DNA from 3 places in the Sideroxydans lithotrophicus ES-1 genome. Region 2 is predicted to be linked to each of the others. Evidence: riboswitches for the same ligand, from Rfam matches in the RefSeq annotation. Region 2 holds a riboswitch; each other region holds the start of a gene.

Region 1 (5,461 bases), 1.1 Mb from region 2:
TCCCTTGTTTTCGCGGCCCGCGCGCGCAACTGTCCGCACGCCCCTTCGATCTCCTGTCCTGCCGAATCGCGCACCCTGGAGTAGATGCCTTGCCCGTTCAATGCATAAGCCATGGCCGCGATGCGTTCGCCCGAGGGGCGGCGATAGGTGAGGCCGTCGACTTCATTGAAGGGGATGAAATTCATGATCGCGTACTTGCCCTTGAGCAGCTGGACTATGCGCGCAAGCTCGGCGTCGCTGTCGTTCACGCCCTCGATCAGCGTCCACTGGTATTGCACCGGATAACCGGTGGCACGCGCATATATCTCGGCACGTTCCACCAGCTCTTCCACGGGAATGCGCGGTGCCTGCGGCAGCAGCCTGGTTCGTAGCACCTCATCGGTGGTGTGCAGCGAAAGCGCGAGTGCCGGTTTCACCGCAGCAATTGAAGATTGCCTTTCACGGTTGCCCCCTCTCCCGCAAGCGGGATGACCAGCGACTTGGCCATTGTTTTCTGATGGCCTAGTCGAATGGTCAGTAGTTCCACCAGAGGGTTGGGGTGAGGGCTTGTGAGTCAGTCCTTCCATCAGACGCTCGAACACGCGCAGATCGCCCACCGTCGAAAGCACCAGGTTCTTGTGCCCGATGTTCCCTTGCGTGCCCAGCAGCTCGATCGCCTCCAGCACGTTGTCGAGATTGTGTGCAGGCTCGCCCATGCCCATGAACACCACCTTGCTCACCGCGCGGCGTTTGCGTGCCAGCACCACTTGCGCGACGATCTCGGCGCTGCCGAGCTGGCGCAGCAAACCGTCGCGGCCGCTCATGCAGAACACACAGCCCACGGCACATCCCACCTGCGTCGAAACGCACAGCCCGCCGCGCGGCAGCAGCACGCTTTCCACCATTTGGCCGTCGTGCAGCTCGATCAGCAAGCGCGCTACTTTCTCATTATCAGAATGCCGATTCAGTTCCCTCTCCCCCTGGGAGAGGGGTAGGGTGAGGGTGTCCGGGTGTTCGCTCTTCAGCCGGGCCAGCCCATCCAGTTCCGCTTCGATGCCCGGCAACTCATTGCGCAATGCGAGCGGAAAGAACGTCTCGGCCGGGCTGCCCTTCCTGTCGTACGAGCACACCTGGCTCCAGCCGCGCAGCAGACGGTCTTCGTGGCACGGCTTGGCACCGAGATCGTACAGGCGTTGGCGGAGATGGGAGATGCGCATGGGAGAGCGAAAAGCGTGTATCAAAGATGGTATGCAAATAACGACCGGGGATCCGTGAACATTTTAACCCAGGTAATGGAACTGCCCTACATGGTGCAGCTATGGCAAAGAAAAAACCCGGCAATGCCGGGCTTTCTCGTCAGGGCTATCCGGGCAGGGCACGTGATTCGCTTAGCTGACTGTTCCTGCAAGGTCTATCCTGCGTGAGAACTGGATGCTTTGCTCCATGGTGGAAGTTTCCTCGGTGCTCGCTTTCAGTTTGCGCAATGTCTCATCGCCTATCCGGTTCGACAGCGAACCTTCCGGTTCCCAGAGCAACTGGAACACCGCCAGCGCATCCTGCTTGCCGCGGAATGATGCGCGGGTGATGGGAATCACCTTGCCATCGAATTCTTCAGGCAGGACATCGATGACATCCTGCGTGGTCAAGGTCTGTTGTGCCCTGGTGATCGATGCGACGCGTGCAGCGACGTTCACGGTGTCGCCGAACACGTCGTTGGCCTTGAGGATGACATCGCCGAAATGCAGACCGATGCGGACCGCGATGGGAAGCTCGCCGCCGGGCTTTTCCGTGTCGATCGCAAGATGCATGGCGCGGGCAGCCTTGGCCGCCAGCATGACATTCGGGAATGTGCACATGATCTCGTCGCCGATCGTCTTGATCAGGGTGCCCTTGTGCTTGGCGACCTCCTGTTTCAGCAGGTTCAGCGTGCTCGTGATCATGTTCAGCGCCGCTTCGTTCCCCATCTGGTCATACAAGGCAGTGCTGCCGCAGATGTCGGCGAACAGGACCGCCATCTTCCTTGTCTGCTGGGCCGAATAGACAGCGCGATTCTGGATGGCCATGTTCTGGGTATCGGCGTAATGCAGGATCTTGGCGATGCGCGCGAACCTGAGTTTCAAGGCCACGTCGATGGGCGACAGACCGAGGTGGTTCTTGATCCTGAGTTTTGCACCGTGGATCAGCAACAGCAGCACGACATCCACATTGCCTTTCTCGATGGCAAGGAAGATCGGGATCTGCCCGTCCTGGCTGAAATTGACCTCCACATCGGAGATCAGCAATTGATGCAAAGCGGCAAAATCGCCGTTCGAGATGGCGGCGAGGACCGACGCCCGGGATTCGAGGGTATCGCGCAGGTGGCTGACCGCCATTTGCACTCCCGTTGCTTCGGCTCCCGGCAATCCAGCGTAGCTTTGTTCGGCAACCGCCTTGCGTAGTGCCTTCTGCCGGTCATACAGCTTGTACAGCAAGGCAATCACCACCAGCACACCCGAGGCTATGATGAACGCGGTACGGCTGATGCCGAACTGGGTAGCCAGCTGGTCGGGCAGGTTCGCGCCGATGGCCAATACCGAGACCGTGAGGAACAGCATCAGCCTGAGGTAGCGGAACAGGGCAATGAAGATCGTCACCGCCAGTGCGGCCAGCAACAGGTTGCGATCGATCACGTTCCCAAACACGCTTTCGGGAAGGTTGGCGCCGAACGCCATCAGCGAAACGATGACCAGAAGCCAGACGTCGCGACTCTTGAAATTTGCTTGCATGAAACCCTCCTGTATCCGCTCGCTCTATCGGACAGGAGAGACACAAGGTTTTCGGCTGGACTGAGCTAAGGTACTAACGGGAACCACTCCAAGGGCGGTGGCTACCGGCAATCCCGCTGTCATAGGGCTTTGCAGACCCCTTAGACCGGAAACTTTGCGTCCCTACCTTTCAATAGGTTTGCTATTAGTTTACTGCTGGAGGTCATTATCATCCGGTTTCTTCCGAAAAGGCAAGCAAGTTAAAGGGATATTACAGTTCTGCAATAATTGCCCGCCGGCTACCGCAAAGACAGCAGTGCAGCCGCCCGGGCAACGCATGACTAGCCCCTGCTGTGAGTGTGTTCATCCGCTACAGGTTTGGCGCTATCATCCGACCCTTGAATTCGGGAGCTCTGCTCATGCATACGCGCAAGCCAATCAACATCCCCGTCGTTGCCGCCTCGCAGGAAGACGCCATGAACGACAGCGCCTGTTCCGGCAAGGAGATCGTCGCACTGATGGTGCTGGGCGACAGCATGGCGCCGGAGTTCACCGAGGGAGAGATACTGGTCATCGAGATGGGCGCGCCGGTATCGGATGGCTCGTTCGTGGTCGGCGAGGCAAACGAGGAATTCATCTTCCGCCAGCTCAGGCGCGGCGACCATGGCGGCTGGCAGCTGCATGCGCTCAACCCGGCTTATCCCGATATCGCCATCGCCGGACTGGATACGATCAAGGGCGTGGTCACCCACAAGAAGAAGCCCGGCTCGCGCAAGTCGGTCAAATACTACGACACGCAAACGGCCCACTGACCCGGCATCCGTTCGCCATGCGGCACCCTCAGGCGGCGAACACCTTCAGCAACCAATACATCAGCGCCGCCCCCACAAATACCCCGGCAACGAAGATGCGCAGTGAGATAGAGGCGCTCGTTTCCGGTTTGGCCGTTTCCTCCGCTGGTTGTATCGCTTCCCACTCGCGGATTATCCGCATCGCCTCGGCGCGATCAGCCTCTGCGACCAGCACGCGCACAAAGCCCATCGCCGCAAGCTCGCCGATGCCGCCCTGCAGATACTCCCCTTCGATACGTCCCGAGATGCCGTGCTGTTCGAGCAGGTTCAGGACCATGTGGGCATCCAGCCCGGAGGAAGCTTCAAATACGCTTTGCATATGGGCACCTTAAAAGATCCAAGTTTCTCGGCAGTTGCAGGGCGCGCCTGCACACTCTACTCGACTAGACTGCAGTAGCCGTCATTCCGGCGAAGGCCGAAATCCAGTGTATACAATCAACTGGACACCGGCCTTCGCCGGTGTGACGACTTATTCGGTGCTTCATTGATTATTCCTGCCAGCACGCCGTTCGACGGGCGCATTGAACTTTGCAATATTGTCCTCGGCCAGTTTGATTGCGGAGATGTCATGCACGATGGCCAGGAATCTCTCGCCATCACCCTCCGACTTGATCAGTTGCAGGTTCACCTCCACCGGATAGTTGCTGCCATCCGCGCGCACCTGGATGGTCTGGTAAGTGATCGACTCCTGCTCGCCGCGGCGCAACTGTTCGAGCCTCACGCCAAACGATTCGATGCCCGATTGCGGATGCAGGGCAAGGATGCTCTTCTGTTGCAGTTGCTCCAGGGCATAGCCCAGGTCATCCAGCGCCCGGTCGTTTGCGTAGGTGATCTGCAAGGTACCGGTATCGAACATGAAGATCTCGTTCGGGCTGCGTACGCGCAGGGCATGTTCGTAGTGGTGGCGCAGTTCCTCGCGGCGCTTTTCCTCAGACCAGGCCCGGCGGTGTTGCCGCAGGCCATAAAAAGCGAACGCACACGCCAGCACCAGCGCCATCAGGAAGTAGGGCGCATGCATATCGTGCCACCATGCCGCCTTGATCTCCGTCACCGGCATTTCGACATACAGCGTGAGCGGATAGTGCTGCAGGCGGCGCAGCACCAGCAGACCCGTGGTCTTGCCGTTGTCGCGTATCTCCACCTGCCCTTGTTGCGGATGGTCGTTCGCGCGCAGGTACTCGGCCATCGCACCCGTCACCGGCTTGCCATAGGTCTTGTCCAGGCTGGCTGCATCCGGCTCGGGATAGCGGCTCACCAGATACCCATCGTCGCGCACCAGACCCAGCGCGGTGATGCGGGGGGTGATGGCGTCCATCCAGTAGCGTTGCATCATGTCCACCGGCAGGTTGGCGCTGATGATGTAGGCCAGCTTGCCTGCCTTGTCGGTGATGGCATAGCGTGCCGAGACGACCCAGCTCCTGTCTATATTCCCCGTCACCGGGCGACCAACCGCAAAGGGCGAACCTTGTTGCAACTCGTCGCGTATCTGCTTGAACACAGGCTCATGGGCGAGCGTGGGCAGGTCCGGCCGGTTAGGCGTTTCCCCGGTCAGCAATATCTGCCCATCGCCGCGGATCAGCATCACGTTCTCCAGCTCCGTGTGCAGACCCTGAAACCGGCTCACCAGCGCAAACGCACGGTCAAGGTCAGCCTTCTTGCCGGTGACGACCAGATCCGCGCCCAGGTTCTGCATGCCGATCTGCAACTGGGTGAAATAGATATCGATGGAGTTCCCGCTCAGCGCGGCGATCGTCGCCAACTGGCTGGCCTGCTCGGATTTGGCCACGCGCCAGGACTGCGCGACAAGCAAGGCGGCGTAAGCCAGCAGCGCAACCACCAGCAACGTTGCCGAATATTTCAGAAACCGCCCGGGGCGATGTTCATTGC
Region 2 (8,733 bases):
GGACTGCCACTCCGGCTTCGGGGCGCGCGATCGCATCTGGTTTCCGCATGCGCATAGCGTGCATCCTATCGATCACCTGGCCGACATCCTCAGGCTGGAGGAACTGTTTCAGCAGACCCATCCCAACACCAGATACCTGTTCGAGCCGCAGAGCGTGCAATACCGCACGCACGGTGACATATGGGACTATCTTTACCTGCAGTCGCAAAACGACAGAAACAGGACTTTTTTGCCGCTGACGCTGGAAATGGGTTCCTGGCTGTGGGTGAAGAAGAACCCTCTCCAACTCTTCTCTCGTCACGGCATATTCAACCCATCCGTGGAGCATCGGCTGCACCGGGTATTGCGCAGGCATGCCGTCTGGCTGGACTTTCTGATGCGCGCTGCCGGCGGCTACGACAATTGGCTGGTCAAAGGCCCCACCCGGCTTCGCATGCAGGAGCGTGCAGTGATGCGCTGGTACAGACGATGACGACCTGGGTTCTTTTGCGGGGCTTGATGCGCGAAACGCGCCACTGGGGCGAGTTCCCCATGCTGTTTCAGGATGCAGTAGGTGCACGCAACATCGTCACCCTGGATTTCCCCGGCAATGGCAGCCTGCATGCACACACCAGCCTCAACAGCGTGGCAGAGATGGCGCACCATTGCCGCGCGCAACTCAAGCAACTCGGGTATGCGCCACCTTACCGCGTGCTCGCCCTTTCCTTGGGCGCAATGGTGGCAGTGGAGTGGTGCAGGCTTTATCCGGATGAATTGGAAAGGCTGGTATTGATCAACACCAGCCTGGCACCGAACAACCCCTTCTACCACAGGCTGCGCCCGGCCAATTATCCGGCTTTGTCGAGTTATCTGATGCTTGGCTCTGCCGCTCGGCGAGAGCGACTGATACTGCGCCTGACCAGCACACAGAATCGCTCCGCACAACAGCGCACGGAATTGCTGGAACAGTGGACAGGATATGCGCGGGAATGTCCCGTCACGCGTGCGAACATCTTGCGCCAGTTGCGGGCCGCCGCCTCATATCGTGCCGCACCGGCGGCTCCTGCCGCCCCTGTGTTGCTGCTTGCGGCGCAGCGAGACCGGTTGGTCAATGTGAAATGCTCGCTCACTCTGGCGAAACAATGGGACTGCACCGTCAAACTGCACCCGACAGCGGGTCATGATATACCGCTGGATGACGGCTACTGGGTGGCTCAGCAAGTCAAGGAATGGGTGAAGGAAACGGACGACATCGACAAACAGGCAAGATAAGCTGTTCGTGATCCAACAAGAAAATGCACAAAATGCCAGGCAATGAAGGCCTGCATCAGACCTCGATCAGTCAAGCCCCTCGCCAAATCTCGGCATCGGTACGCCTGTTTTCAACATCGCCAGTCGCAAATGCTGGTCTGCTCGCACTATAAAGAATCTCTTCGGTCTGGATGAATTTCATCTTCGACTGCGCCACCTCCAACGGGGTCTTGCCTGTTGCATCCTTCATGCGGAAATCCGCGCCGTGTCCGACCAGTAAACGCACGATGTTCGGGTATCCCTTCTCGGCAGCCAGATGCAAAGGAGTCGTGCCATTCAGGGTGAAGTTGACGCTTTCATCCTTTTCCAACAGGCATTGAAGCGTAGCCTGGTCTCCTTTTGCGATCGCTGCCATCATGGTTTGACGCATATCGGCGATCTCTGAAGCAAGTGCCGTCTGGTCTGTAGGCAACAATTTGGCCACGCGGTTCAGCAGCGTAAGCGCAACCAGGATGCCTAGCGATACCAGCAACGCCGTCTGGCTGATACCCAACGCTGCAGCCAGCCCTTCGGGAAGATTCGCGCCGATAGCCAGAATGGAGATCGTCAACAACAGCAGTATCTGCAGATATCGGAACATAGCCACGACAATCAGGGCAGTCAGTGCGGCCAGCAATGCTTTTCTGTCAACCACATTCCCCAGCAAAGAATCCGGCAGGTTGGCAAGGAAACTCATTACTGAAGCCGCCAGCAATATCAGCACTTCACTTGATTTGAACTGTACTTTCACAATGACCTCCCTCTATCGATGATCAATTGCCTGCATATTCCGCACTATAGTCAGTTGAAATGGCCTATTCCGCGAGGCTGCTCGGTCGTCCGGGATGGCTTGGGGAGGCGCACTGGAACCTGCTGTTCCATCATATTGACGCTCCATGAAGCAACATCGCTGGAGCAATCAGAAAGGATTTGGCGGCCCCGCTATCAAAGGTTTTTTGCCTTAGACCGGAAACTTTGCGTCGCTGCTTTTCAACAGGTTTGCCTTTATCAATACCGACATGCCAGAAGCATTGCAAATCGGGCGGCCACATTTACATAAAATCCCGGTTATTGCAAGAAGGCCCCTTCGTACAGGCTCGGTTTTTCCAGCACGTTGGACTATATTCAGGAAAAAACATGCCTGAAGAGCCGCCCAGGAAAACTTGAGAACCCCTTCATGCAGAAATTCATTCATGCGATCGAAACAGTTTGCTCCGCAAATAAAAAGAGGCGGCTCTCACCGCCTCCATGTAACCCCGTTTTCATAGTTCACATATCAGGAAAAACTAACCACGCTGGCGATGCTGGCAATAGCCGTAGCCGCTGCTGCTAGCCAGCCCAAAACCGTCCTGAACGTTGTATCTTCCCGTTTGGTATTGTTGCTGTCTTGATAGGTCATTTTGAATCTCCTTTATATCTTCGTCAGTAATTTGACGCTACGAATTGCCCTGAAAGACCAGGACGACTCTCAGACTGGAGACTCCGGAATTAATTCTACCGTTCATCATTTTTTGCGTTGCCGTTGGTCCGGCTTGTTCGAGATGCCATCATTAACGGCATTGTATTTTTACCCGTTAACGCCGAGAATGTCCTTGAATCCTGGCCCAACGATATTGCCTGCCTGAGGTTTTGATCGAGATCATAATTTAATAAGGAGATCATTATGGACAATATAGAAGAGTCTGGCGCACAGCCTACTGTGCTAGTACGTCCCACCATATTGGTGGTAGATGATGCAGTCGAGAATCTGATGATCATGGAGTCGATTTTGGCGAAGGAATATTCGCTGAAAATGTTTAATCAGGCCAAAGATGCTCTCGATTACGCATATACCAATCCTCCCGACCTGGTTTTGCTCGATGTCATGATGCCCGATATTGACGGGTTCGAAGCATGTCGCCGACTCAAAGCGAAACCGGAGCTTGCGGATGTCCCTGTTATTTTCATCACCTCGAAGAATGAGGACGAATATGAAGAGATGGGGTTTTCGGTCGGCGCCTCGGATTTCATTCACAAACCCATTAACGCCCCGATAGTGATTGCGCGCGTTAAAACGCATCTGAAAATCAAGTTCGTGATGGATTACCTGAGGAAAGAAAATGCCCGCTTGCAAGGCAGCGCAAAACAGTCATCTTCCGAACTGGTTGAAATCATGAAGATGCTATGGGGCAGCCCGTTCATTAAATTCTGACAGGATGTCAGGCGGAGCAGGCCAGTGAAGTTGCAATCCCGAATAATGAAGTGTCTTTACAGCTCAACTGGCCTGATAGTGTCGACGACTGGAGGTTCATAAGGTAGCAAAGGTCTGATCCGGACATTTCATTTCCACCGTCGCGCGACACAGGCAAGCCGGATCTTTCGACATATTGTCTATGCATAATTTGCCGGGCACGCGCAAACTCCGGGGACATATTGCGAACCGCAATGAATATTCCGATGATTTGAGCATATTGAACAAGTTTCATATATCCAAAGATCCGGCTTGGCCGAACCCTGCATGTGAGGTTATTAAAACTGACTTGAGCAATCAAACACGGTTTTTTGATATCAAGGTGACCCTTATGCCAAAAAAATATTGCCTCGCAATCCTTCTCATGATTGCTGCAGGAACTTCCGTTGCAGAAGCTGCCCCGAAAGATAAACCGACAAGTGCGATTGAAAATGGCGGGACAAACCAGGCCTCCGCTCCTGCCACTAATACATTATCAGACCAGCCGATGTTCAAGTTCGGCGGATTCGGGACATTAGGCCTTTCTCATTCCAGCCTCAACCTGGGAGACTATATTCTGGATAGCACCATGCCCAAAGGGACGGGGCGCAGCAGCGAGTGGTCGTCCAGCAATAACAGCAAAATCGCTGCGCATCTGAATGCCAGCTTTACGCCCAGTGTATCGGCTGTTCTTCAGGTCATATCGGAATATCACGCCGATGGCACTTACCGGCCGGAAGTGGAATGGCTGAACGTAAAATACTCTTTCAACCCGAACACCTACGTGCGCGCCGGACGAATAGCCTTGCCGACTTTCATGAATTCCGAAAATCGCGACGTGGGCTACAGCTATACCTGGGTATATCCACCAGTTGATCTTTATCATCAGCAATCCATACCGAGCAGCGATGGCATTGATGCCATGTACCGCTTTGAGATCGGGGAAGCGAGCAATTCCATCAAGGCAATCTTCGGGAGAAATACGTTAGAAAGACCGACCAGCATCACCACTTCGAAGGATATGTGGGGCATATTCGACAATCTTGAATATGACGAGGCAACGTTTCATCTCGGCTATCAGGAGCGCCTGTCATCCACCCAGTCGGCAACAGCCCTCCCCGGGGTGTGGAACAAGAACAAGGATTTATCGGTTGGCGCAAGTTACGATCCGGGCAACTGGTTCGCCATGTCGGAGTGGATGCAGCGCCGCTCGACATACAAGGTCGGTGCAATGTATGTCAGCGCCGGTTATCGCATCAACAAATTCACGCCGTATTTGATACACAGCCAGAATAGCCGCGGCTCCTTTTTGCAGTCATCCCCTCCGCCAACCGCGACATTGTTGTTATTGTCAGATAGATCGCAGAGCACGAACAGTCTGGGAACACGCTGGGATTTCATGAGAAACTACGACCTCAAGGTGCAGTATGATCGTATAACGCTCAGCGACAGCTCGAACGGCTACCTTATAAACGTGCCGGCAAACATAACCCTCTACGGAACGACATTTCATGTAATTTCTGCAGTCGTCGACTTTGTGTTCTAGTGCCGAAAAGAACGTGAGATCACCAATCATGATCCGCAACAGCTTGATGTCTGCCCTGCTTCTTGCAATATCCACATTTGCCGCGAGCGCATATGCCGACGTGGTTGTCATCGTGTCATCCAGAAGCCATATCAAGAACCTGACCGCCGAACAGACCACCAAGATTTTCCTTGGCAAGATCGGCACCTTTCCGAATGGCCAGACTGCCATTCCCATCGACCAGCCTGAAGGCAGCGCAATCCGGGATGAGTTCTACACCAAGGTCGTCCACAAGAGCCCGGCCCAACTCACAGCCTACTGGGCAAAGATCATTTTCACGGGCGATGGCCACCCACCCAAACGATTGGCTGGCAATGCCACCGTCAGAAAAGCCATAGCAGGCAATCCCAACGCCATCGGCTATATCGACAGGAGCGCTGTGAATCGCAGCGTCAGGATCGTTCTCAAACCTTAAGGCGCCCACCGTGAAATTGAGCAAATTCAGCAACTATCCATTGAAACTCAAATTGCTGCTGGTGCCAGCGGTTGCCACATTCAGTTTTGTCGCCTACCTGATCTACTCTTCGCTGGTTCTGTCTGGTGGGAATGCGCTGCTCAAAGAGATACGCGACGCTCAGTTCCCGACGCTCTATGCCGCGGGGGAAAACCTGAAAAGTTTCGACGGCGTGGTGGAATCGCTAAATGCGGCAGCCGCAACCGGTGAAGTGGATTATCTGGAGGGCGCCAAGGCCAAGTCGTCTGAAATTTTGAACCGATATGACTCGATGGAACGGATGGATCCGACCCATACGAACGAAATCGAAAAGTTGAAATCGGACTTCAATACCTTCTATATCCTGGCTTTCAATGTGGCCCAGAGAATGATGGCCAAAAAGAACCCACCCAGTCAGCAGGAAATAAACGAGTTGCGCGAATTGCGCAATGCTTATTCGTTATCCGCCGTGTCCTACAGGGATGCCGCGGAAAAAGAATTCCAGGAAACCATACACAAGGCGATCCGAAGATCAGATAGGGCACAGGGTTCAGGCGCCATCATCGGTTCTGTCATGCTTTTCGTCATTGCGATACTGACTTTACTGGTCAACCGCGGCATCGTAGTACTGGAAAGGGTAGTGGAGAACCGCAACAAGATGCTGTTATTGGTCAACAGCGAACTCGAGCAGGAGATTCAAAAACTGAAATCGGCCGAGGAGGCAAGAAGCCATGCCGAAGCAGCCAGCCATATCAAGGATGAATTTCTCGCCAACATGAGTCATGAGCTGCGCACACCGATGAATGCGGTCATAGGATTGAGCCATCTTTGTTTGCAAACCGAATTGTCCGATAAGCAGCAAGACTATCTGCAGAAGATCCATAGTTCGGCCAAATCTCTTCTGGGGATCCTGAACGATATTCTGGATGTTTCAAAGATCGAGGCTGGCAAGATGGAGCTGGATCGCATCGCCTTCGAGCTGGATGAGGTATTGGGCAACCTTTCCACTATCTTGTGGGCCAAATCTCATGAAAAGAATCTCGAGCTCCTTCTGGAGACCGCACCGGACGTTCCTTCCGTGCTGGTCGGCGATCCGCTCCGGTTAGGTCAAGTACTGATCAATCTGGCGGGAAACGCGGTGAAGTTCACCGCAAAGGGCGAGGTTGTAGTCAGTATCGACCTTGAAAAGGAAGAAGGTGACCAGGTCGTTCTGCGATTTGCGGTAAAAGACACGGGGATAGGAATGTCGCAGAGCGAGATCGACAAACTTTTCCGCCCGTTCACACAAGCCGATACCAGCATCACACGCAAATTCGGCGGAACCGGACTGGGCCTGACCATCAGCAAGCGCCTGATCGAAATGATGGGAGGAAAGATCTGGGTTGAAAGCACTCCAGGTTCAGGCTCGAAATTCATCTTCACCGCCAATTTCCTCAAGGCAAAAGGTCGTGAAAATGCTCCGCGAACCGAGTTCGCCGGGTTTGACGGCATGCGTGTTCTCGCGGTTGATGACAGCGAGAACAGCCTGAGCATATTGAAAAACTATCTCGAATCGTTCTCATTCGATGTCAGCGTTGCCAGCAATGGACGGAGTGCATTAAGCACAGTGCGCAAGGCGAATAAGGATGGCAAGCCATTCAGCCTGGCCATCCTCGACTGGAAGATGCCGGAAATGGACGGGCTGGAATTAGCCAGGGAATTGCACGCGATGACCGAAGCGGAGAACAAGCCGAAAATATTGCTGATTGCCGGCTATGGTCAGAATGGCACCCCGGCGCTCAGGAATAACAAAGTGGTGGATGGCGTGCTGGAAAAGCCATTCAATCAGAATAAATTGTTCGATGCGATCTCCAGGATTTCCGGCCCGGATCAATCGGCGACCGGAAAGTTCAGGATTACCGGCGCGCAATTCAATCCGCTACTCGTTTCCCAGGTTCGCGGAGCACATTTACTGCTTGTGGAGGACAACGAAATCAACCAGCAAGTCGCGCAGGAATTGCTTGAGGGATTCGGAATCAAGGTTGCGGTTGCCGAGAATGGGGAGGAAGCGATTGCACGCCTGAACGAAGAACAGTTCGACGGAGTGTTGATGGACATGCAGATGCCGGTGATGGATGGGATATCCGCCACCCGCGAAATCCGCAAGAACCCGAAGTTTGCCACTCTGCCGATCATCGCCCTGACCGCCAACGTATATGTCAGCGAGCAAAATGCTTTTCTGGCAGCAGGAATGAACGACCATATCGGCAAGCCTCTCGATCCGGACCGGCTGGTGGCCACGCTTGCCAAATGGCTGCGCCCTGCCCGGAAAGCTGAAACTGTCCAACCTCCACCCGTAGCCGCAATTTCTGCGCCAGAAGCCTTACCTGATTTGCCTGGTGTCAAAGTGGCTACTAGCGTACGTCGCATAGGAGGAAACGTTGCCCTGTATTATTCATTGCTCGACAAGTTCAGAGTCAATCAACTGAGTACTGCCGACCAGATCCGGGCAGCACTGGCGGCTGGCGATGCTAAAACTGCTGAAAGACTGGCACACACTCTCAAGGGAATAGCCGGCACTCTTGGCGCAGAATCACTGCAACAGCAGGCTGAACTATTGGAAAACAACATCAAGAATGGATCACTCGGCGATATTGAATCTTTGCTGGCTCAGGCCAACCAGCAGATCAGGAATCTGATTGCCTCCATAGACCTGGCTATCGAGGCTCGCACAAGTTGAGTTCCGCCCTATAGTCGCATCTGGAATTTCCGCACAGCAGAAATATCGGGTGGAAAGTCCCGCGGCTGCGGTTCATCCCTGCCAAACTCCAAAACCTGCGGAGCGCAAATCGATCCCCAGTTCGACCTCCTTGTTGCACGCTTCATCATAGGACATCGGGTTATAGGCTTCATAAAGGTCTGGCAACAGGCGCAGCCCGAACTCCCTGGCATAGCGATTGGCTTGGATGCCTGCCTTATGTTTGTCGAAACGCACATCGGGGTCCAGTCCTGTCATGCCGACGTAGACACAAGGCTTGCCCATGATGTAACCGGGATTGCATCTTTTGAACTTGCCCTCGTAAAGAACGTCCTTCGACAGCTCGATCACATATACGTGGTAGTGATTGCGGCGTCCCATGATGATGAATTATGCCAGCCTCGAAAGCATCTGATGCATGTCGGGCGGACCTGACTTCACTGATGTGTAATTCATTGGTGCTACCGTTATGCCCATAAGCGATACCTAACGGATGCTGG
Region 3 (8,733 bases), 430 kb from region 2:
GGTTGCCTTTGGCGTACATGCACTTTGCATAAGCGATGTCATAACGCTGCTGGGCATCCTCCGATGAATTCGGACTTGTTTCCACTCCCAACATGCTGCCGGCGGCAAGCCCGGCTGAGCCGCCGCTAGCGGTGCTGGCTTGTCCGCCACTCAAGGCTCCTGCAGTTGCTCCAGCGAAACTATGAGAGGCTGGTTCGTAGCGTGAACGGACGATGGAATTTTGCGCATAGCTTCGGCAGGTCTGTTCATCTTCCATAAATGTCTCGAATGGCTTGCCCTGCGCTGGCAACACCTCGACATGGGGACCGACAGGCGTAGTCGTGCAGCCGGTCAAAACAAGCGCGAATCCAACTGCCAAGGTGGAATATGCAATGATTTTCATCATGACAGACACTCCTCTCATACAGACTTCCAACTAGTAAGGCAGGTCGTGCTGAAGGTTTGGGCGGGGGCACTGGTCCCGTCTTCCAGCCTGCCATGCGAATAATAATAACTTTTGCTTGCTTCGCATAATAACAACTCTGCGCTTGCGTCAAAATGGCAGGAGGTGCTGGCCCGCATCTTCAGCTATGGTTCAGAAACAGGATTACTGTTAGATTGCAGGTCGATGAATTATTAGCGTCTGGTGCCGTTTGCGATGATTGCTGTACATTGTCGACAGTAAAAAAACAGAAAGGGATTCATGGAAATCTACATTTATTGGTTCTTGCTGGCGTTGGTGCTGATCGGTCTGGAAATGGCCACGGGTACGTTCTACCTGCTGATGGTAGCGGTGGCCATGGCAGCGGGCGGGTTGGCGGCATTGCTGGGAGCAAGCATGGCATGGCAGTTGACGCTGAGCGCCTTGATGGTGATGGCGGGCACGATCTTTTTGCGACGGTGGAAAAGCACCCAGACCAGCGAGGCGTCCAGCACAAATCTTGATATCGGCCAGCCGGTGCGTGTCATAAAGTGGAACGATAATGGCTCGGCACGAGTCTTCTATCGCGGCGCGGAATGGGATGCGGAACTTGAAACTGCCGGCATACTGCAAAGCGAGACGCTCTATATCGCAGCAGTACGCGGATCCGGTCTGATACTGACGAACCGCAAATCGCAGCAACCCTAAGGAGAAATAAATGGAAATCGCACTGTTCATATTGCTCGCCGCCATCATCTTCATCGTCAAGGCGCTCAAGGTCGTACCGCAGCAAAACGCGTGGGTGGTGGAGCGTCTGGGGCGCTTTCACGCCACATTGTCGCCCGGCCTGAACGTCGTCATTCCGTTCATCGACAATGTCGCCTACAAACACATGCTCAAGGAAGTCCCGCTCGACGTTCCCAGCCAGATCTGCATCACCAAGGACAACACCCAGCTACAGGTAGACGGCATCCTGTATTTCCAGGTGACCGATCCCAAACTGGCGTCCTACGGCACCAGCAACTACATCATGGCGATCACCCAGCTCGCCCAGACCACCTTGCGTTCGGTCATCGGCAAGATGGAACTGGACAAGACCTTCGAAGAACGCGACGACATCAATCGCGCGGTGGTGGCGGCGCTGGACGAAGCGGCGACCAGCTGGGGCGTCAAAGTGCTGCGCTACGAGATCAAGGACCTGACGCCGCCCAAAGAGATCCTCCATGCCATGCAGGCACAGATTACCGCTGAGCGCGAGAAGCGCGCCCTGATCGCCGCTTCGGAGGGACGCAAGCAGGAACAGATCAACATCGCCACCGGCGAACGCGAGGCTTTCATCCAGCGCTCGGAAGGCGAAAAGCAAGCTGCGATCAACACCGCACAAGGTGAGGCTGCGGCGATCATCGCTGTCGCAACCGCCACAGCGCAAGCGATCCAGCAAGTCGCCCAGGCCATCCAGTCGCCCGGCGGCATGGATGCAGTCAACCTCAAGGTCGCGGAAAAATATGTCGAAGCATTCGGAAACGTTGCCAAGGAAGGCAACACTCTCATCCTGCCAGGCAATCTGGCAGATATGGGATCAATGGTGGCGACCGCGATGAGCATCGTCAAAACGCAGAAATAGGGGGATGCTCCGCCGAATGAAAGCTTGAGAGCAGGATTTGATTTATTGTTTAACGGCTCCAATGGAGAGGGAAATGAAAAAATCGGTCTTGATGCTCGTCATGTTGTCGGCAAGTCTGGCGTTGAATGTCAGAGCTGAAGGTTTCTTCGTGGGAAGCGACATCGCTCCCATCGTTTATTGGAAAGCAAAATCCGAGGATTGCTTCTTTAACTGCAGTTCATACCGGTCGCAGCAGGACAGCAATGCCTTTGGCTTCGGGATACACGGCGGGCAATGGTTATGGAGCGGTTATGGCGGCGTGGTTGGCTGGGAAGCCGGCTATGACAATCTCGGCTACATCAATGGCAGTACGACAGCCACTGCAGGCTTCACGACCTCCACCGGAAACTGGAAGCATACTGCCACTGCAGTTCATGCGGCGGCGATACTGGAAGGGATCAGCGGAAAGCACAGGGCGTTCAGCAAAATCGGCCTCTTCAGATCCTCCACGAAGACCGAGGGTACTTATGTGATTGGCGGCGGCACTTATTCAAGCCGGACATCCGGCACAGGTCTGCTGCTTGGCGTGGGATACAAATATGAGTTCGCCAGGCAATTTTTTTGGGTAGTTGGTATGGACGGATTCATTCGGGTAAAAGTCTCAGACCCGATCAGTCCGGCAACCACGACGTCAGAAAATCTCCTCAAAATCTCATTTGGAATAGACTATAACTTCAAATAAAACAGCTTGATGCAGCAGACTTCCAAAGTGCATGCCAAGGTGGAAATTCGGGCATATTCCATGCTGCCATTAAAGTTGACCATGATACTTTGGTAAGCGTATTATTCTCGATAACTGGAATGATTCCCGTTGCGCTTGGCGAACTTTCATAGTTCCCACTCAGAGAAGATTCCTCGGTACTTGATGTAATCACAGACCACAACGTTGCCATTCCGACGATCGGAATGGATCGGCTTCAATCGCGGATATTCGTATATGACTGGTTTTAAAACATCGTATGAGATATCGATATTCAAAACGATTGGCATATCTGGAAATTGCCGCAGCTTTGGCCATGCTGGTTGCCTTGTACGTCGGCACAGAGCCAAAGTGGTGGGGGTGGCTGCTGTTCGCACCTTTGTTTCTCTATATCGTAGCCAGAGCTGTTCACACTTACCGGTATTCATTAACCATCGATGGCGATCGCATCACTGTTGTGGATTTGAACAAGCATGACCAATACCTTGTTTCCGAAATAGCGGCAATCAATGTTTGGCCTGCCAAGGGTGAGCGGGTCGCCGTCATAACTTTTGATGACAGGAAGAAGCTAAGTTTTCCGAGTCATTTGGATGGTTTCGACGAATTGGTGGAGTCGTTGATGGAACAATCAAGATCTAAACTGCAAACCTAGAGTCATGCAGTTGCATCAAAGCAATAGCTATGGAGGCATCATGTCGATCAGTCCCACTGCATACGTTGCACCTCACATATACCGGCGTGTTGCGGATAACACCCCGCTCAGCAGAGTAAGGTCGGAGGTAAACCAGCCTCCGACATCCCCGAAGATGCACGAAATACGGGAAAAGTATGAGTCGCTGAAAGCGGCAATGAATGGCGCGGATTCTGCCTTACACTACAAGAAGGCATGAAGGAAGTCTGTGATGGGAAGATATTTCGCAGTCGTGGTCCTGGTTTTGGCTGTTTCAATGCCTGCATATCCGGCATTGAATGTCGGTGCAGCTGCGCCCAACTTTGTCACTCAGGCCTCATTGGGCGGCAAAGTATTCACATATTCGCTTGCGGATGAGCTGAAGAAGGGCCCGGTAGTCCTGTATTTTTATCCTGCCGCCTTTACGCCGGGCTGCATCATCGAAGCACACGATTTCGCCGATGCCATAGAACGATACAAGGCCCTGGGCGCGACTGTGATCGGCGTATCTCATGACGATATCGAGAAATTGAACAAATTCTCGGTCAGCGAATGCCGCAGCAAATTCCCGGTAGCTGCAGACGCAGACCAGAGCATCATGAAATCCTACGATGCGATACTTGCCGCAAAGCCTGAATATGCCAACCGGATATCATACGTGATCGCACCGGACAGCAAGATCATCTATACCTATACAGATTTGCAACCGGGCAAGCATGTCGCAAGCACACTTGAAGCCCTGCGCAGATGGAATGCAGGGTACAAACCCGATCGACCATGACATAACCGGATATCACGCATCGTCCGAGGCAAACCCATACCCATTGCTGTAAGATTGCATGCACGAACGGTGCCGATGAACAAGCACGCCACTGCATCCAGTCACAGAATTAAAAGGAGCTTCAAATGGGAGAGGGAGAAGAAGAGGTAAAACGGAAGATCAAGGAGCTGAGCGCGTTGATCGGGGTGCTCGAAAAAAAAGCGAACATCACTGAAGAAGTGAAGCATGCGCGAACAAGTGGTTCGCCGGATAAATTCAGGGATGCCTATTACTCTGTGGACGATCTCGAACTCAGGAAACGACTGATCACCACCACTGGCGAACTGGACCAGCTTTACCTGCAGCAATGCGAACTCGCAGTCGCCTCGGCAACCGAAGAACTAGCCAGGGCAACCGATAAATCAAAACAGCAACCGTGGCCTTTGGCGATCGCGGCCTACGTGGGCCCGATGGTCGTCGGGCAATGGGGATTTGGTCTTTTTGGTGCGGTAGGCGGCGCAGTCGGCGGATATTTCCTGGGTCAGTGGGTCATATCCGCAACCAAAAAAGAGGACGCGCAGGCGGTTGCTCAAGCGCAAAAAATTCTTGCTGCGGCGCAACGACGCAATGAAGCATCCAAGGTAGAACCCTATCTTTTCAGCGCAGCAGAACAAGCTGGCGGCGAGCGGGAGAAGTGATCCAACTTGAAACGGATTGATCCTCTGTACGCCAGCGCACGGATGCAGCGATCGATCCGGGCATGCCAAACACACCCAAGATGCCCGTAATCATTGACTTTGCAGCCTGCACGCATATCCGAATCCCTGCCGATCGATCCAATGCCCTACAGTTCAATTGCAATTGACCCTGTATGGGTATGGCTGTAATATTTCTTCAACTTGGCAAACATGCTGAAAAGTATGGACGCAAAGTCTCCGGCCTAAGGGAAGCTATGGCAGCGGGACTGCGATATCGGATCTCCATCCGGCATCCCTCTCCCTTTGCATATTTCCCTTTCAACCGCTGAAGCATGGATCTCCATGCATGCCGCCAGGATGGCGTATTGCTTGGAAGAATGGATATCAATCAACAAGGGGTGTTTATGTCGAACGAAGAAGTCTTCTTTAAGTGGTCTCCGGAGTACAGCGTCAACATCAAAACCATCGACGATCAACATCTGGAACTGGTCAACATCCTCAACCGGCTGTTCGTCGCCGTATCCAAACGCGAAGGAGAAAAAGCCATCGCCGGCATACTGGACGCGCTGGTCAGCTACACGCAGACACACTTCGCACTGGAAGAGCGCCTGATGCGCCAGGCGAAATACAAAGACCTCGAACCCCACATGGCAGAACACAAAAAGCTGCTGGCCCAGCTCGACGACCTAGCCAGGAAACACATGCTCGAAGACAAACCGATCTATTTCGAGATGCTCAGTTTCCTCAAGACCTGGCTCAAGGAGCATATCCAGGGCGTGGACACAAAATACAGCGCAGCCTTGCAGCAATCCGGTTTCTCTGTCGCCGCATGGGAGCGCGAAGCCACCGCCGAGTTCGCGCTCATGTCGAACTCCAAAAAATGGTGGGAACTATGGAAGACGGCCTGACCTGAACTGAAAGGCTGCACAGTCTTTGCAAACTGCAGGGCGGGGAAGGCGAAAGTCTTCCCCGCTTTCTTTTGATACCAGCTTCTCTCGGCATGTTCTCACCGCGTTCTAGCATCTGGCGGCAAAAATCGAAATCCAAATTGACACCAGAACGTTCGTTCTGTATCTTTGCCGGGATGTAGTTCATACCACTTGATCGAGGGAGATTTCAGATGTCAGAGGTGAAGAAAATTAAATTGACGCCCGATGAGATTCGCACAGCCAGGAACTCGGCGGCGGCAGAAAAGACTCTGAACTTCGCCAACAAATCCATGCTTGCAGCCAATCTGGCAGCGGCAGAAGCCAGACAGATACTGGAAGCCAAACAGCTCATCGCCACCCAAAAGGAAGAATCAGCCAGTCAGGCACGCGCCGCATATGAGGAAGCTGTTGCAAACCAGGCTATAGCCGAACAGGAAATGCGCGCTGCCAAGGATGCTGGCGAACAAGCACGCGCAGATGCTGAAGCAGCCAGGGTCGCCAAGATCCTCGCAGCACAGGAAGCTGCCGCTGCCAAAGAGTTGGCAAAGGAACAGGCAAGACAGCGTGCACAGGAAGCGGCTGCAGCCAAAATCGCCCAAGCAGAAGCCAAGAAAAAAGCCGCAGAAGAAGCGGCCGCCTTGAAACAAGCTGCAGCCGAAGCAAAGAAAAGAGCTGCCGAAGAAGCTGCCGCCCTGAAGAAAGCCGAAGCAGAAGCCAAAAAACTTGCCGCACAGCAGGCAGCAGCGGCCAAAAAGGCTGCGGCTGAAGCCAGGAAGCAGGCAGCCGCAGAAGCTGCCGCGTTGAAAAAGGCACAAGCAAAAGCCAAGAAGGCAGAGGCCGAAGCGCGCAAACTCGTTGCGCAACAAGCTGCGGCAGCAAAAAAAGCAGAAGCCGAAGCAAAGAAAACAGCAGCAGCGGAAGCTGCCGCCACAAAGAAAGCTGAAGCCGAAGCCAGGAAACTGGCCGCGCAGCAGGCAGCCGCAGAAGCCGCGGCGTTTAAAAAAGCAGAGGCAGAGGCCAGGAAGGCAGAGGCCGAAGCTCGCAAACTGGCTGCGCAACAGGCTGCCGCTGCGAAAAAGGCCGAAGCGGAGGCTATGAAGCAAGCAGCCCAGGAAGCGGCAGCACTCAAGAAAGCCGAAGCCGAAACGCGCAAGCTCGCCGCGCAGCAGGCAGCTGCCGAGAAAAAAGCTGAAGCGGAAGCCAGGAAACAGGCCGCGCTGGAGGCAGCACTGATCAAGAAGGCAGAAGCCGAAGCCAAAAGGATCGCCGCACAAGAGGCTGCAGTCGCAAGAAAACTGGCCGCGGAACAAGCCAGGCTAGCCGCACAGGAACTGGCCGCCGCGAAGAAAGCAGAAACCGAAGCACGCAAGTCAGCTGCTGCCGAGGCAAAACGCATCAAGCAGGAAGAAGCCGCAGCACGCAAGGCCGCGGCTGCGCTGAAAAAAGCCGAGGCAGAAGCCAGAAAAGCCGCGCTCGCTCCCCCCGAGCCGGTCTGGCCTTTCCCGGACGAGGAAGTCAGCCCGGCTTAAAGCACAGCGGCAACTGGTGCCATGACCATGCTGGATATCGCGATACTATGTCTGTTTGCGTATAGCGCCGGCATGGTCGATGCAGTCGTCGGCGGTGGCGGCCTCATCCAGATTCCGGCGCTGATCAATGCCTTTCCCAACTCGCCGCCTGCAACCATATTCGGCACCAACAAGCTCGCCTCGATCTGCGGCACCAGTGTCGCCGCGCGTTCTTATTTCGGGCAGATGACCGTCCCCTGGCGCCTGGTGCTGCCTGCCGCCATCAGCGCCTTCGTTATGTCGTTCTTCGGTGCGGCCGCAGTATCGTTCGTGCCGCAACACTGGTTGCGCCCCATCGTGCTGGTGCTGGTCGTTGCCATGGCCTTCTACATCTTCCACAAAAAAGACTTCGGCACCATCCGGCATGTCCTGCATTTCGGCACGCGCGAACGCATCCTGTCCGTGCTGATCGGCGGCGGCATCGGTTTCTATGACGGCCTGTTCGGCCCGGGCACCGGCAGCTTCCTCATTTTCCTGTTCGTGCGCTACTTTTCCTTCGACTTCCTGCAAGCCTCGGTATCGGCCAAATTCGTCAACATCACCACCAACCTGGCAGCGCTGCTGTTCTTCATTCCCTCCGGCAACGTGCTGTACAAGATCGCCATCCCCATCGCCATCTTCAATATGCTGGGCGCGTACACCGGCACCTGGGTCGCCATGAAACGGGGTGCCGGGTTCGTGCGGCTATTGTTCCTGTGGTTGCTGGCCATGCTGATACTCAAGCTTTCCTACGACATGGTCGCTGCCTGAAGATCGCCGTATTTACTGGCTTGCAGGCCGATACTAATTTCGAAGGCGTCAGCCAAATCAGGGCTACACAGAAACAAAAGGCGCATCTTTTTTGGCATATAGTCTGGAAGGGTCTTTGCTGCTAATCTTCGCACCGCAGAAGTACGCGATGCGGGACAGGGAGAGCAGGGGAAAGTGTCTTACGAACCTGCCCTCATGGATTCATGGAGTGGGGAGAGCGATGCCGAACAAGCAAGTTCCGAACGATTCCCGGGAGATCGCACTGCGCCGGTGGCGAGTGATGGAGATCGAACTGCCGGATGGCACTCGCAGCCGCCATGTCTGGGGGCATGACGCAAAGAACGGTTTAGGCCGCGCGTCCAGCCCGATCAAGGACTTCGACCGTGAATCCATGACTGCCATCACACGCAGCGGCAGCAATTATCGTCTGATCGGCTTGCCGGGCAACTCGCGTCTCGGCAAGGACGCATGGCGCCGCTGGTGCAACGAGAATGCGATCGCTGCAGAGACGGACGTAACCGACCAGTACCTGAACATCGAACAACTATCGACGATAGAGCTCAACAAGATCACCAGCACCGTGGATCAATGATCA

The links. A riboswitch is a leader RNA that binds a small molecule or an ion and turns the genes downstream of it on or off. The one in region 2 is predicted to bind cyclic di-GMP.
Region 1: another riboswitch for cyclic di-GMP. It lies ahead of SLIT_RS15320 (adenylate/guanylate cyclase domain-containing protein); the one in region 2 lies ahead of SLIT_RS15115 (ankyrin repeat domain-containing protein).
Region 3: another riboswitch for cyclic di-GMP. It lies ahead of SLIT_RS07830 (bacteriohemerythrin); the one in region 2 lies ahead of SLIT_RS15115 (ankyrin repeat domain-containing protein).

Annotation. Positions count from the first base shown of each region.
Region 1 is NC_013959.1:2,224,270-2,229,730, reverse strand. Features, by position in the region: gene SLIT_RS10990 (RNA methyltransferase) at 1-1,196, opposite strand, end outside; gene SLIT_RS15320 (adenylate/guanylate cyclase domain-containing protein) at 1,368-2,744, opposite strand; cyclic di-GMP riboswitch class I at 2,848-2,937, opposite strand; gene SLIT_RS10980 (S24 family peptidase) at 3,143-3,535, shown strand; gene SLIT_RS10975 (putative signal transducing protein) at 3,564-3,893, opposite strand; gene SLIT_RS10970 (PAS domain S-box protein) at 4,056-5,461, opposite strand, start outside.
Region 2 is NC_013959.1:1,137,510-1,146,242, reverse strand. Features, by position in the region: gene SLIT_RS05810 (M14 family zinc carboxypeptidase) at 1-472, shown strand, start outside; gene SLIT_RS05805 (alpha/beta fold hydrolase) at 469-1,251, shown strand; gene SLIT_RS15115 (ankyrin repeat domain-containing protein) at 1,322-2,020, opposite strand; cyclic di-GMP riboswitch class I at 2,199-2,283, opposite strand; gene SLIT_RS16260 (hypothetical protein) at 2,546-2,668, opposite strand; gene SLIT_RS05795 (response regulator) at 2,933-3,460, shown strand; gene SLIT_RS05790 (hypothetical protein) at 3,642-5,024, shown strand; gene SLIT_RS05785 (type 2 periplasmic-binding domain-containing protein) at 5,038-5,478, shown strand; gene SLIT_RS05780 (response regulator) at 5,489-8,215, shown strand; gene SLIT_RS05775 (hypothetical protein) at 8,288-8,614, opposite strand; gene SLIT_RS05770 (integration host factor subunit beta) at 8,720-8,733, opposite strand, start outside.
Region 3 is NC_013959.1:1,572,216-1,580,948, reverse strand. Features, by position in the region: gene SLIT_RS07870 (glycine zipper family protein) at 1-385, opposite strand, end outside; gene SLIT_RS07865 (NfeD family protein) at 683-1,108, shown strand; gene SLIT_RS07860 (SPFH domain-containing protein) at 1,119-2,024, shown strand; gene SLIT_RS07855 (hypothetical protein) at 2,098-2,745, shown strand; gene SLIT_RS07850 (hypothetical protein) at 3,047-3,415, shown strand; gene SLIT_RS07840 (peroxiredoxin) at 3,666-4,214, shown strand; gene SLIT_RS07835 (hypothetical protein) at 4,340-4,891, shown strand; cyclic di-GMP riboswitch class I at 5,085-5,165, shown strand; gene SLIT_RS07830 (bacteriohemerythrin) at 5,296-5,799, shown strand; gene SLIT_RS15200 (hypothetical protein) at 6,012-7,349, shown strand; gene SLIT_RS07820 (sulfite exporter TauE/SafE family protein) at 7,371-8,138, shown strand; gene SLIT_RS07815 (hypothetical protein) at 8,359-8,730, shown strand.